Regions from separate parts of the Streptomyces sp. NPDC059851 genome, predicted to be linked through region 3. Evidence: riboswitches for the same ligand, from Rfam matches in the RefSeq annotation. Region 3 holds a riboswitch; each other region holds the start of a gene.
What was found. Region 3 has a riboswitch for cyclic di-AMP ahead of ACFV7Q_RS15810 (peptidoglycan DD-metalloendopeptidase family protein). Riboswitches for the same ligand answer to the same signal wherever they lie in the genome.
Positions count from the first base shown of each region.

Region 1: another riboswitch for cyclic di-AMP. It lies ahead of ACFV7Q_RS20770 (M23 family metallopeptidase); the one in region 3 lies ahead of ACFV7Q_RS15810 (peptidoglycan DD-metalloendopeptidase family protein).
Region 2: another riboswitch for cyclic di-AMP. It lies ahead of ACFV7Q_RS21960 (transglycosylase family protein); the one in region 3 lies ahead of ACFV7Q_RS15810 (peptidoglycan DD-metalloendopeptidase family protein).

Region 1 is NZ_JBHWJJ010000058.1:39,432-43,459, forward strand. It holds gene ACFV7Q_RS20760 (M16 family metallopeptidase) at 1-512, shown strand, start outside; gene ACFV7Q_RS20765 (M16 family metallopeptidase) at 533-1,900, shown strand; cyclic di-AMP (ydaO/yuaA leader) riboswitch at 2,110-2,265, shown strand; gene ACFV7Q_RS20770 (M23 family metallopeptidase) at 2,279-3,073, shown strand; gene ACFV7Q_RS20775 (GntR family transcriptional regulator) at 3,271-3,936, shown strand.
Region 2 is NZ_JBHWJJ010000065.1:18,475-22,502, reverse strand. It holds gene ACFV7Q_RS21970 (cytochrome P450) at 1-653, shown strand, start outside; gene ACFV7Q_RS21965 (transglycosylase family protein) at 756-1,820, shown strand; cyclic di-AMP (ydaO/yuaA leader) riboswitch at 2,096-2,267, shown strand; gene ACFV7Q_RS21960 (transglycosylase family protein) at 2,270-2,983, shown strand; gene eno (phosphopyruvate hydratase) at 3,291-4,028, shown strand, end outside.
Region 3 is NZ_JBHWJJ010000037.1:60,505-64,532, forward strand. It holds gene ACFV7Q_RS15800 (aspartate aminotransferase family protein) at 1-65, shown strand, start outside; gene ACFV7Q_RS15805 (tyrosine-protein phosphatase) at 106-924, opposite strand; cyclic di-AMP (ydaO/yuaA leader) riboswitch at 1,236-1,438, shown strand; gene ACFV7Q_RS15810 (peptidoglycan DD-metalloendopeptidase family protein) at 1,443-2,459, shown strand; gene ACFV7Q_RS15815 (SGNH/GDSL hydrolase family protein) at 2,640-3,428, shown strand; partial or broken gene ACFV7Q_RS15820 (MBL fold metallo-hydrolase) at 3,704-4,028, shown strand, end outside.

The sequences.
Region 1 (4,028 bases), on a different contig from region 3:
TGGGCGGCGGCGAGTCCTCCCGCCTGCACAACCGCCTGGTACGCCGCGACCAGACGGCCGTCGCGGCCGGCTTCGGCATGCTCCGCCTGGCCGGCGCGCCCTCCCTGGGCTGGCTGGACGTGAAGACCTCCAGCGGTGTCGAGGTGCCGGCCATCGAAGCGGCGGTGGACGAGGAGCTGGCGCGGTTCGCCGCCGAGGGCCCGACCGCCGAGGAGATGGAGCGGGCGCAGGCGCAGCTGGAGCGCGAGTGGCTGGACCGGCTGGGCACGGTGTCCGGCCGCGCCGACGAACTGTGCCGCTTCGCGGTGCTGTTCGGTGACCCGCAGCTGGCACTGACCGCCGTCCGGAGGCTCCTCGACATCACCGCCGAGGAGGTGCAGGCCGTCGCCGCGGCCCGGCTGCGCCCCGACAACCGCGCGGTGCTGGTGTACGAGCCCCTCGCGGCCGACGCCACCGAAGGCGGCGAAGGCGCCGACGCGACCGAGAACGAGAACGAGGGGGCGGAGCAGTGAGCGACACCGCAGCCGTCACGATGACCTTCCACCCGCGGCCCCAGGCCGGGCAGCCCCGGCCGTGGGCCTTCCCGGCCCCCGAGCGCGGCTCCCTGCCCAACGGCCTGACCGTGCTGCGCTGCCACCGGCCGGGTCAGCAGGTGGTGGCCGTCGAGGTCAATCTCGCCGCCCCGTTGGACGCCGAGCCCGAGGGCCTGGACGGCGTCGCGACGATCATGGCGCGCGCCCTGTCGGAGGGCACGGACAAGCACACCGCCGAGGAGTTCGCGGCCGAGCTGGAGCGCTGCGGCGCCACCCTCGACGCGCACGCCGACCACCCGGGCGTGCGCGTCTCGCTGGAGGTCCCCGCCTCCCGCCTGCCGAAGGCCCTGGGCCTGCTCGCCGAGGCCCTGCGGGCGCCCGCCTTCGCCGACAGCGAGGTGGACCGCCTGGTCCGCAACCGCCTCGACGAGATCCCGCACGAGCTGGCCAACCCGCAGCGCCGCGCGGCCAAGGAGCTCTACCGCCAGCTCTTCCCCGCCGCCCTGCGGATGTCCCGTCCGCGCCAGGGCACCGCGGAGACGGTGGCCCGGATCGACTCCGTGGCCGTGCGCGCCTTCTACGAGGCCCATGTGCGCCCCGCCACCGCCACCGCGGTGGTCGTCGGCGACCTGACCGGCATCGACCTGGACGCCGTACTGGCGGACACCCTGGGCGCCTGGACGGGCACCGCGGGCCGGCCGCTGCAGGTGCCGCCGGTGACCGCCGACGACACCGGCCGCGTGATCATCGTGGACCGGCCCGGAGCGGTGCAGACGCAGCTGCTCATCGGCCGGATCGGACCGGACCGGCACGACACGGTGTGGGCGGCACAGGTCCTCGGCACGTACTGCCTGGGCGGCACCCTCACCTCGCGCCTGGACAAGGTGCTGCGCGAGGAGAAGGGCTACACCTACGGCGTGCGCGCCTTCGGTCAGGTGCTGCGCTCCACGGCGGACGGCCGGGGCGCCTCGATGCTCGCCATCAGCGGCTCGGTGGACACCCCGAACACCGGCCCGGCCCTGGACGACCTGTGGAAGGTGCTGCGCACCCTCGCCGAGGGCGGCCTGACCGATGCGGAGCGGGACGTCGCCGTGCAGAACCTGGTGGGTGTGGCCCCGCTGAAGTTCGAGACGGCCGCGGCCGTCGCCGGAACGCTGGCGGACCAGGTGGAGCAGGAGCTTCCGGACGACTACCAGGCGCAGTTGTACGCGCAGCTGGCCTCGGCGGGCACGGTGGAGGCGACCACGGCGGTCGTGAAGGCCTTCCCGGTGGACCGCCTGGTCACGGTGCTGGTGGGTGACGCCGCGCAGATCGAGGAGCCGGTGCGGGCGCTCGGGATCGGCGAGGTCACCGTCGTCAGCAACTGACGTCGCTCCCGCCCGTGGCAACTGAAGGGTGATTCAAGGGGCTTCGGCGGCTTGTCCGCCGGAGCCCCTTATGTCTGTTTAGCCCGTAGATCGGCTTATGGGGTGTGGCGTGCGCAACAAAAGGCCGTGACCATTTGGTGATTGACTGATGATCCGCCTAGCGTCGGCCCTGCTGTCCGTCAGTTGGTACGCGCCGCACCCGCGGCACCGGGCAGCGATCGCCGAGTCCCCGTCAGGCGTGAGCCTGGGGAGCCGGGGACCCACATGTCCCTGGGGTGAATCGGGCCGCCTCGCCAGAGGGGCCCGTAGGAGACCTTCCTGCTCCGAACCCGTCAGCTAACCCGGTAGGCGAGAAGGAAGGAAAGGATCAGCCTCTCCATGGCCTTTGGCAGCCGCGCTACCGGCAAGCACCGTGGTTCCAGCCGTCTGAGCCGCAAGACCGCCGGTTACGCCGGCGTGGCCGCCCTCGCGACCACCGGCGTCGTGGGCACGCTCGCGGGCCCGGCGTTCGCCGCTTCGGACAAGGCTCCCTCCACCGAGGACACCGGGCTGAACGCGGTCGTCACCGCCGCGGACCTCGCCGGCGACGTCGAGGCCCAGGCCGAGGCCCAGCAGGCCGCCGCCGAAGCCACCGCCGCCAAGGAGAAGGCCGAGGCCGACGCGAAGGCCCGGGCCGCCGAGGCCAAGCAGAAGGCCGAGGAGAAGGCGAAGGCCGAGCGCGAGGCCGCCGAGCGCGCCGCCCGCGAGGAGGAGCGCAAGCGCCTCAACACCTTCGTCTCCCCGCTCGACGACTCCTACGTCTCCACCCAGTACCGCGCGGGCGGCGGCATGTGGTCCTCCGGCAGCCACACCGGCATCGACTTCCACGCCGCCTCCGGCACCTCGGTCCACGCAGTGGGCCTCGGCACCGTCGTCGAGGCCGGCTGGGGCGGTGCGTACGGCAACAACGTCGTCATCAAGCACGCCGACGGCACCTACACGCAGTACGGCCACCTCGCCTCGCTGAGCGTCTCCGTCGGCCAGCAGGTCACCCCCGGCCAGCAGATCGGCCTGTCGGGCTCCACCGGCAACTCCAGCGGCCCGCACCTGCACTTCGAAGCCCGCACCGGCGCCTCGTACGGCTCGGACATCGACCCGATCGCGTACCTGCGCTCGCACGGCGTCGACCTCTGATCCGGACGCGTCCGCACGCACACCGCTCCGCCCGAAGGCCCCGGCTCACCGAGCCGGGGCCTTCGGCGTCCTGGCCGCAAATACCCCCGATTTCCGTCCCCGCTCGGAAAATTCCGCGAGTTGCAATAGAGTCCCCGTACGATCCCAGTACGGTCACGGCATTTCGCCGGCAGTCGGAATCAAGCGGAGGTCCGGTCTTGCGTATTCCCGCGCACGCGGTATGCACTGCAATCCGCGACGACATCGTCTCCGGGGTGTTCGAGCCGGGCGGCAGGCTGACCGAGGAGGTGCTCGCCCGCCGCTACGGCGTCTCGCGCGTCCCGGTCCGCGAGGCGCTGCGGACCCTGCAGTCCGAGGGCTTCGTGACCACCCGCCGCCACGCGGGCGCCTGTGTGGCCGAGCCCACCGAGCAGGAGGCGGCCGACCTGCTGGAGATGCGGATGCTGCTGGAGCCGCTGGCGGCCTCGCGGGCCGCACGCCGGCGCACCGAGGGACACCTCAAAGTGCTGCGCGGGCTGGTCAGGCTGGGCCAGGAGCGGGCCAGACAGGGGCAGGGCGAGGATCTGCGGGCGCTGGGGAGCTGGTTCCACGAGACCCTGGCGCAGGCCTCCGCCAGCCCGGGGCTGATCACGCTGCTCACCCAGATGCGGCACAAGGTCGCCTGGATGTACACCGTGGCGGCCCCGGCCCGGCCGGTGGAGTGCTGGGCGGAGCACGGCGCGATCGTGGACGCGGTGGCGCGCGGGGACGCCGAGCGGGCGAAGGCGCTGACGGCGGTCCACGCCGACCGAACGGCCGGGGCCTACCGGCTGCGGGTGAGGACTTCGCAACCTGCCGTAAACATGGCGAGCGGTTCCCATTAACACGAGCGGCGTATGAATGGGGATACCGGTACTCCGGGCCCGGCTTTTTCCGTGCTGGATATTCCCCGCGTCGCCGGTGTAATTCTCCGCCC
Region 2 (4,028 bases), on a different contig from region 3:
TCGGGGAACTCATCCACCGTAAAAGGGATGACCTGGGCAATGACCTCATCTCCGATCTGATCCGGGCGAGCGACCACGGGGACCACCTGACGGAGGCCGAGGCCACCGCCATGGCCTTCATCCTCCTGTTCGCGGGTTTCGAGACCACGGTGAACCTCATCGGCAACGGGATCCACTCCCTCTTCATGAACCCCGGCCAGCGCGCCCGCCTCCAGGAGTCCCTCGCCGCCGGCGAGCGCGACCTGCTCCAGACCGGGGTCGAGGAACTGCTCCGCTACGACGGTCCCGTGGAGCTGGCCACTTGGCGGTTCGCCACCCGGCCGCTGACCCTCGGGGGGCAGGACATCGCCGTCGGTGACCCTGTGCTCGTCGTGCTCGCCGCCGCCGACCGGGACCCCGCGCGGTTCGCCGAGCCGGACACCCTGGACCTCTCCCGCGTCGACAACCAGCACCTGGGGTACGGGCACGGGATCCACTACTGCCTGGGCGCCCCGCTCGCGCGACTTGAGGGACAGACGGCGCTTGCGACTTTGCTGACGCGTCTGCCGGATCTGGAACTGGCTGTTCCGTCAACTGACCTTCGATGGCGGGGCGGTCTGATCATGCGTGGCCTGCGCACCCTTCCTGTCCGATTCACACCCCGAAACATCTGATTTCTTCCTGAGGGAAAGTCAGGTTCTTGCTCAACTTGTGACAATCGTTCGAAGGCCGCTAGGTTCTGCCGTTACCCAGCCGTTATGCGAAAGGTGCTGCACATGCGTTCCGGGAACGGCCGCCACAGACGCCCCCGCCAGGTACCCGCGATTGTCGTCACCGCCGGGGTCACCGGCTCCGCACTGGCCATGCCGCTGCTCGCGGCCACTGGTGCGAGCGCGGCAGAAGCCGCCACCTGGGACAAGGTCGCCGAGTGCGAGAGCGGCGGAACCTGGAGCGCCAACACCGGAAGCGGCGCCTACGGCGGGCTCCAGTTCACCCAGGAGGAGTGGAAGAACGCGGGCGGCGAGGAGTTCGCCGACCGGGCCGACCTGGCGAGCCGGTCCCAGCAGATCGCCGTCGCCGAGCGCGTGCTCGGCTCCCAGGGCCCCGAGGCCTGGCAGAACTGCGCGGCCCAGGCCGGCCTGACCAAGGACGCGCCCGCCGCGGACGTGGACCCCGGTGCGAAGGGCCAGTACCGGGCCGTCGGCCAGTCCCAGAGCCGCCCGGACGAGGCGGTGCCCTCGACCGGCTCCGGCAACCGGGCCACGGACTACGGCGCCCCGACCCCCGCGCCGAACTACACGCTGCCGCCCGCTCCGACCGGCCCCTCCAGCGGACTGCCCGTCATGCCCGCTCCGGACGGTACGACCACGGCCCCGACGCTGCCGCCGGTGTTCCCCGGAGACCCGACCGCGAACCCGGTCACCCCCACCCCGACCCCGCCGGGCACCCCCGGGACCCCGGGCGCCCCGGGCGCCACCCCGGGCAACCCGGACGGCTCCGCGCCCGGCACGCCGGGGGCCCCCACCCCGGGCGGCGATCCCACCGCCCCGGTCAACTCCTCCGCCCCTGCGGCGCCGGGCACGCCGGAGGCACCCGGCGCCTCCACCGACCCGGGCGCCGTCCCGAGCACCCTGGGCACCGGCAAGCACCGCGGTGCGCCCGCCGTCGAGGCGTCGCCGGCCTCGTACACCGTCAAGGAGGGCGACAGCCTGGCGACCATCGCGGACGCCAACGGCGTCACGGGGGGCTGGGGCGCGCTGTACGAGGCCAACGAGCAGGTCATCGGCGGTGACGCCAACCTGATCAAGCCCGGCCAGAATCTGGATCTAAAGAAGAAATAGGGCAGTTCGGGCGCCCGGAAGGTGCTGGATGTCCGGTTCGTTCAAATGAGACATGCGTCTCTTCCGGTCAACTGGCGTGTCCCGCCCGCAAGCTCGGGCAAACCCCGCCCCCACCTGCGCAAACACCATGAAAAGCAGCGCAAGTAGGGGCCTTCCCTCCCCGGTGTTCCTCGTTGAACATCGGGGAGGGACATGTCTACGGTCTGAACCGCTCGCCACCGCGGGCCCCTTCGACCGCATCGCCGAATCCTGCCGGCGGACGGAGGGAACACTCGTCGCGTCAAGCGCCGAAGGCAGGAGCGGGGGAACCAACGAAGGCGCCGGCAAAGGCCGTTGAAAGACGGTCACGCACCGGCTTGGGGTGAAGCCGCGCGACACACCGCGCGGCCGGGCAACTCATCTGCCCGAACCCGACAGCTCACCTCGCAGGCGTCGGTGAGGAGAACTCCATGCTGCTTTCGGGCAAGGGCAAGCACCGTCGCGCCACCGCCATCGAGCGGACCACCCGCATCGTGACGCTCGCCGGCGTCGCCGGTGTCGCCGTGGCCGCGCCCCTGATGACCGCGGGCACCGCCTCCGCCGCCACGGCCTCGGAGTGGGACCGCGTCGCCCAGTGCGAGTCCGGCGGCAACTGGTCCATCAACACCGGCAACGGCTACTACGGCGGCCTGCAGTTCTCGGCCTCCACCTGGGCCGGGTACGGCGGCAAGGCGTACGCCCCGCAGGCCCACCAGGCCTCCAAGGCGCAGCAGATAGCCATCGCGGAGAAGGTCCTCAAGGGCCAGGGCAAGGGCGCCTGGCCGCACTGCGGCAAGGGTCTGTCCAACTCCGCCTACACCGGCGGCGGTTCGACCACCACCAACAGCACCACCACCAAGTCGACCCCGAAGACCGAGACCAAGAAGACCCAGCCGAAGAAGACCGAGACCAAGAAGGAGACCCCGCGCACCGCCGGGGCCCCCACGACCCGGTCCGAGCGTTCCGAGGCCCCCGCCCCGAAGACCGGCAACGGCTCCTACGAGGTCAAGGCCGGCGACACGCTCGGCTCCATCGCCGACGCCAACAACGTCAAGGGCGGCTGGGAGAAGCTCTTCGAGCTCAACAAGGACATCGTCTCCGACGCCGACCTGATCTTCCCGGGCCAGAAGCTGAAGCTCGGCTGAACATCCCGCTAAGCCCCGCGTGCGCAACCGCGCGGACTGAAGCGAACGGTCACCGCACGTGTGAACCCCACCGCCCGGCGCGTATCCCCCCACGCGCCGGGCGGTGGCGCGTGCGCCCCCGACAGCGGTCGGAGGCAGGCCCATCGAGGTCCGTATGTCCCGGAAGCGGGGTATTCGGGCCCTTTTTCGTCCCAGGACCCGGGCGGTCGGCGGGCCGACCCCCCGGCTGCGGTTAGGCTCTAGGCGGCAGGGCCGGTCCCTCGGCCCGACACGCCACCGCACACCCAGCGTCACATCCCAGAAGGAGATGCTCGTGCCGTCCATCGACGTCGTCGTAGCCCGGGAAATCCTGGACTCCCGAGGCAACCCCACGGTCGAGGTCGAGGTGGGCCTCGACGACGGCAGCACCGGCCGTGCTGCCGTTCCGTCCGGCGCCTCCACCGGTGCCTTCGAGGCCATCGAGCTCCGCGACGGCGACCCCAACCGCTACATGGGCAAGGGCGTGGAGAAGGCCGTCCTCGCGGTCATCGAGCAGATCGGCCCGGAGCTCGTCGGCTACGACGCCACCGAGCAGCGCCTGATCGACCAGGCCATGTTCGACCTGGACGCCACCGACAACAAGGGCTCGCTCGGCGCCAACGCCATCCTCGGCGTCTCCCTCGCCGTCGCGCACGCCGCGTCCGAGGCCTCCGACCTCCCGCTGTTCCGCTACCTCGGCGGCCCGAACGCGCACCTGCTGCCCGTTCCGATGATGAACATCCTGAACGGCGGCTCGCACGCCGACTCCAACGTGGACATCCAGGAGTTCATGATCGCGCCGATCGGCGCCGAGTCCTTCTCCGAGGCCCTGCGCTGGGGCACCGAGGTCTACCACACCCTCAAGTCCGTGCTGAAGGGCAAGGGCCTGTCCACCGGCCTCGGCGACGAGGGCGGCTTCGCCCCGAACCTGGGCTCCAACCGCGAGGCCCTCGACCTCATCCTCGAAGCCATCAAGCAGGCCGGCTACACCCCCGGCAAGGACATCGCCCTCGCGCTCGACGTCGCC
Region 3 (4,028 bases):
CCGGCGGCGGGCTGCTGTGGGACTTCGGTCGGACCCTGGTCAAGCAGGCCGTCACAGGCGGCTGACAGCCCGCCCGCCGCGCTGCCCGCTGCCCGCGAGGTCGGCCTAGTCGAGCAGCCGCTCGCGCAGCCGGTCGAGGGTCCCGGCCGTGAGGCCGAGGCCCTCGGCGAGGTAGCGGTCGGCACCGCCCCAGTGCTCGTCGATGGTGTCGAAGGCCGCGGTCAGGTACGCGACGCGGGCGTCGAAGAGCGGGGCGAGCAACTCCATCACCTCGGGGGAGCGGGCCTCGGGTGCGTCGCTGCCGCGACGGACCCGGTAGCGACGGTGCGGGGCATTGGACTCCAGGTAGTCCGCCACGATGGCCTCGCGCTCCACGCCCAGTGCGAGCAGGGTCACGGCGATCGACAGGCCGGCCCGGTCCTTGCCCGCCGCGCAGTGCATGAGTGCCGGGAGGCCGTCCTCGGCGAGGGCGTGCAGGACCCGGCCGTGTTCGGCGGTGCGGTCCACGATCATCGTCCGGTACGAGTTCACCATCCGGGCGGATGCTTTTCCGTCGCCGAGGATTCCGCGGAGCTGCTCCACGTTCCCGTCGCGGACCATGGTCCAGAATTCCTTGCCGGCGGCCGGGTCGGACAGCGGGATGTTGACGTTGCGCACCCCGGGCAGCTCGACGTCGGGACCTTCCAGCGCTTGGTCGGCCGCGTTGCGGAAGTCGAAGACGGTGCGCAGTCCGAGTGATATCAGGAATTCTGTATCGGTTTCGGTGGCATGTGCGAGATGTCCGCTTCGGAAGAGTCGTCCCGTCTTGACCCTCCGCCCGTCCGTGGTCGGCAGGCCGCCCACGTCCCGGAAGTTGCGCACACCGGACAGTTCGGGCTCGGCGGGTGGGACTCCCGGCGATCTGGGGGATATCGACTGGGTCACGGGTAATCCTCCGCATCGTTATTGAGTGTCCGAATTGCGTCGCTTGGGTCCAACTTGCCGGTGCCGGGGGCGAGATCGGGAGCAGCCCCGTGAGCCAGATCATACGGTGACCGTGAGTGCCTGATCGCCCGAGTCGAATGGCCCGGCCGGAAAGGCCGTTGGCGGTGGGGAATGGACGCAGGGTGACCGGAATTCCGAAGAACTCCCGTCCCTGTGAATCCGTCAGGAAATTCATGGCTTGTTCCGTGACGTCCCGCTCGATTACGTTCGCGACCGATCCGGATGGACCGCCTAATCCTGCCGCCGTCCGGTAACCGCACTCGACCAAACTCGCGCGGCAGGAGCGGGGGAACCAGGTAGGCCGCTGCTCCGGAGTTCCACTCCGGAGCAGCTAGGGGTGAAGCCGTACGTGCTCCGTTCCCTTCACGTGCACGTCCGCGTTGCACGTCCACGGACGGCCGGACATCTCCCATCCGAACCCGACAGCTCACCCCGCAGGCGCCGGAGAGGAATTCGCCATGCCGGCAAAGGGTAAGCACCGCCGCCCGAAGTCCCCCGCCGCAGTCCGCGGTTTCGTCGTCGCCGTCGCCGGCACCGGTGGGGCGGCCCTGGCCCTGCCGCTGATCGGTGCCACCGGCGCCCATGCGGCGCCCGCCCCGGCCCCCGCCGCGGTGCCCGCCGCGGCCCCGCAGGCCCCGGCGGCCGTCCAGACCGCGGCCACCGCGGCCACCGCTGCCGTCGGCGCCGCTCCGTCCCTCTACACGGTCCGGACGGGCGACTGCCTCTCCGTCATCGCGGCCGACCACGACGTCCCCGGCGGCTGGCAGCGGCTCTACGCCGACAACCGCGACGCCGTCGGCGACAACCCCTCCCTGATCCACCCCGGGCTGAAGCTGGCCCTCGGCGCCCGGGGCGAGGCGGCCCCCGACCAGGCTCCGGCCGAGCGGCCCGCCCCGGCGCCGAAGCCGAAGCCGAAGCCGAAGGAGAAGGAGAAGGCCGCGGCCACCGGTTCCCCGCGCACCGCCGCGCCCGCGCCCGCCGCCCCTGCGCCCGCGCCCGCGCCCGCCAAGAAGAGCGCGGCCGCCGCCGACACCACCACCACCGCCTCCGCCGCTGGCGCGGCCACCGCGGCCGGCTTCACCGCCCCCGTACCCGGCGGCGTCTCCACCCACTACCGGACCGCCGGCGCCATGTGGTCCAGCGGCTACCACACGGGCGTCGACTTCATCGCGAGCTCCGGCACCACCGTCAAGGCGGTCGGCGCCGGCACCGTCGTCTCCGCCGGCTGGGGCGGCTCGTACGGCAACGAGGTCGTCATCCGGCACGAGGACGGCAAGTACTCCCAGTACGCCCACCTCTCCCAGCTCTCCGTCTCGGTCGGCCAGAGCGTCAGCGGCGGCCAGACCATCGGCCTGTCCGGCTCCACCGGCAACTCCACCGGTCCGCACCTGCACTTCGAGGTCCGCACCGGCCCCTCGTACGGTTCGGACATCGACCCGATCGCCTACCTGCGCTCCAAGGGCGTGACCATCTGACGGTTCGCACCGCCGCCGCGTGCGGCGGACCCGCGTGAGGCCGGGACCCGAGGGCCCCGGCCTCACGCGCTGTCATGCCGTACCGACCGGGTGGTACAGATCACGGTCCGTCAACCCCTTCCTACGGTGGCGTAGGTCACGTCCCGCGGTGAAGGATATGGTCCCGTGGCAGCGACGACGATGACAGAGACGACAGAAACGACGCACCGGACCATCGGCTCGTACGCGGCACTCGGGGACAGCTTCACCGAGGGTGTGGGGGACCCGGGGCCCGGCGAGAACTTCCTCGGGTGGGCGGACCGGCTGGCCGTTCTCCTCGCGGACCAGCGGCCGGAGGGCGAATTCCGCTACGCGAACCTCGCGGTGCGTGGACGGCTCCTCGACCAGATCGTGTCCGAACAGGTCCCGAGGGCCAAGGAACTCGCCCCCGACCTGGTGACCTTCTGCGCGGGGGGCAACGACATCATCCGGCCCGGCAGCGACCCGGACGCCGTTGCCGAGCGGTTCGAGGCCGCCGTCGCCGACCTCACCGCCTCCTGCGGTCAGGTCATGATCACCACCGGCTTCGACACCCGCGGCGTGCCCGTCCTCAAGCACCTGCGCGGCAAGGTCGCCACGTACAGCGCGCACGTGCGCGCCATCGCCGACCGGTACGACTGTCCGGTCCTCGACCTCTGGTCGCTGAAGTCCGTACAGGACCGCCGCGCTTGGGACGACGACCGGTTGCACCTCTCGCCCGAGGGGCACACCCGTGTCGCCCTGCGCGCCGCACAGGTGCTGGGGCTCGCGGTGCCGGCCGACCCCGACCAGCCGTGGCCCCCGCAGCAGCCGCGCGGCTCGGTGGACGTGACCCGCGACAACATCCAGTGGGCCCGGGAGTACCTGGTGCCGTGGATCGGCCGCCGGCTGCGCGGGGAGTCCTCGGGGGACCACGTGGAAGCGAAGCGGCCGGACCTGCTGCCGCTGTAGGCCGACGGGGGCTGGTTCGGGGCGACGTCCGGGGCCGCAGCGGGGGACGGCGGGGCTGCCTCCGGGCGGTGGCCGGGTTGCCTCCGGGCGGCGGCGGGGCTGCCTCGGGGCGGCTGGCTGCCCTTGGGGTGCCGGGGCTGCTGCTGGGGTGGCGCGAGCGCGTCCCCGGAATCCTCCGGGGCGGCCCTGCGTTGGGATGGTGGTAGACCAGTAGGAAGCAGACCTCCCTCCAGCCACGGCCTGCGCCCGCCCGCCCCACCCTCCCAGGAGGCGCCTTGACCGGCTCCCGTCCCCTGCGTCCCCGGCTGCGCGCCCTGCGCCCCGAAGCCTTCGGCGCGGATCCGTCCGGCGCACGGCTGGAGCGGATCCGGCGCTCGCCGAACTTCGTCGACGGCTCCTTCCGGAACCCGATCGGCGCCCGGACCAGGCCCTCCGGCTCCCTGGTGGAATTCGCCAAGGTCTACTTCCACAAGGAGCAGCGGATCCGCCGCAGCCCCGCCGCGTCCGTCCCCGTCCACCCGACGACCTTCGCCGACCTGGCGAAGCCGCCGGTCAGCGGGCTGCGCCTGACCTGGATGGGGCATTCGAGCGTCCTCGCAG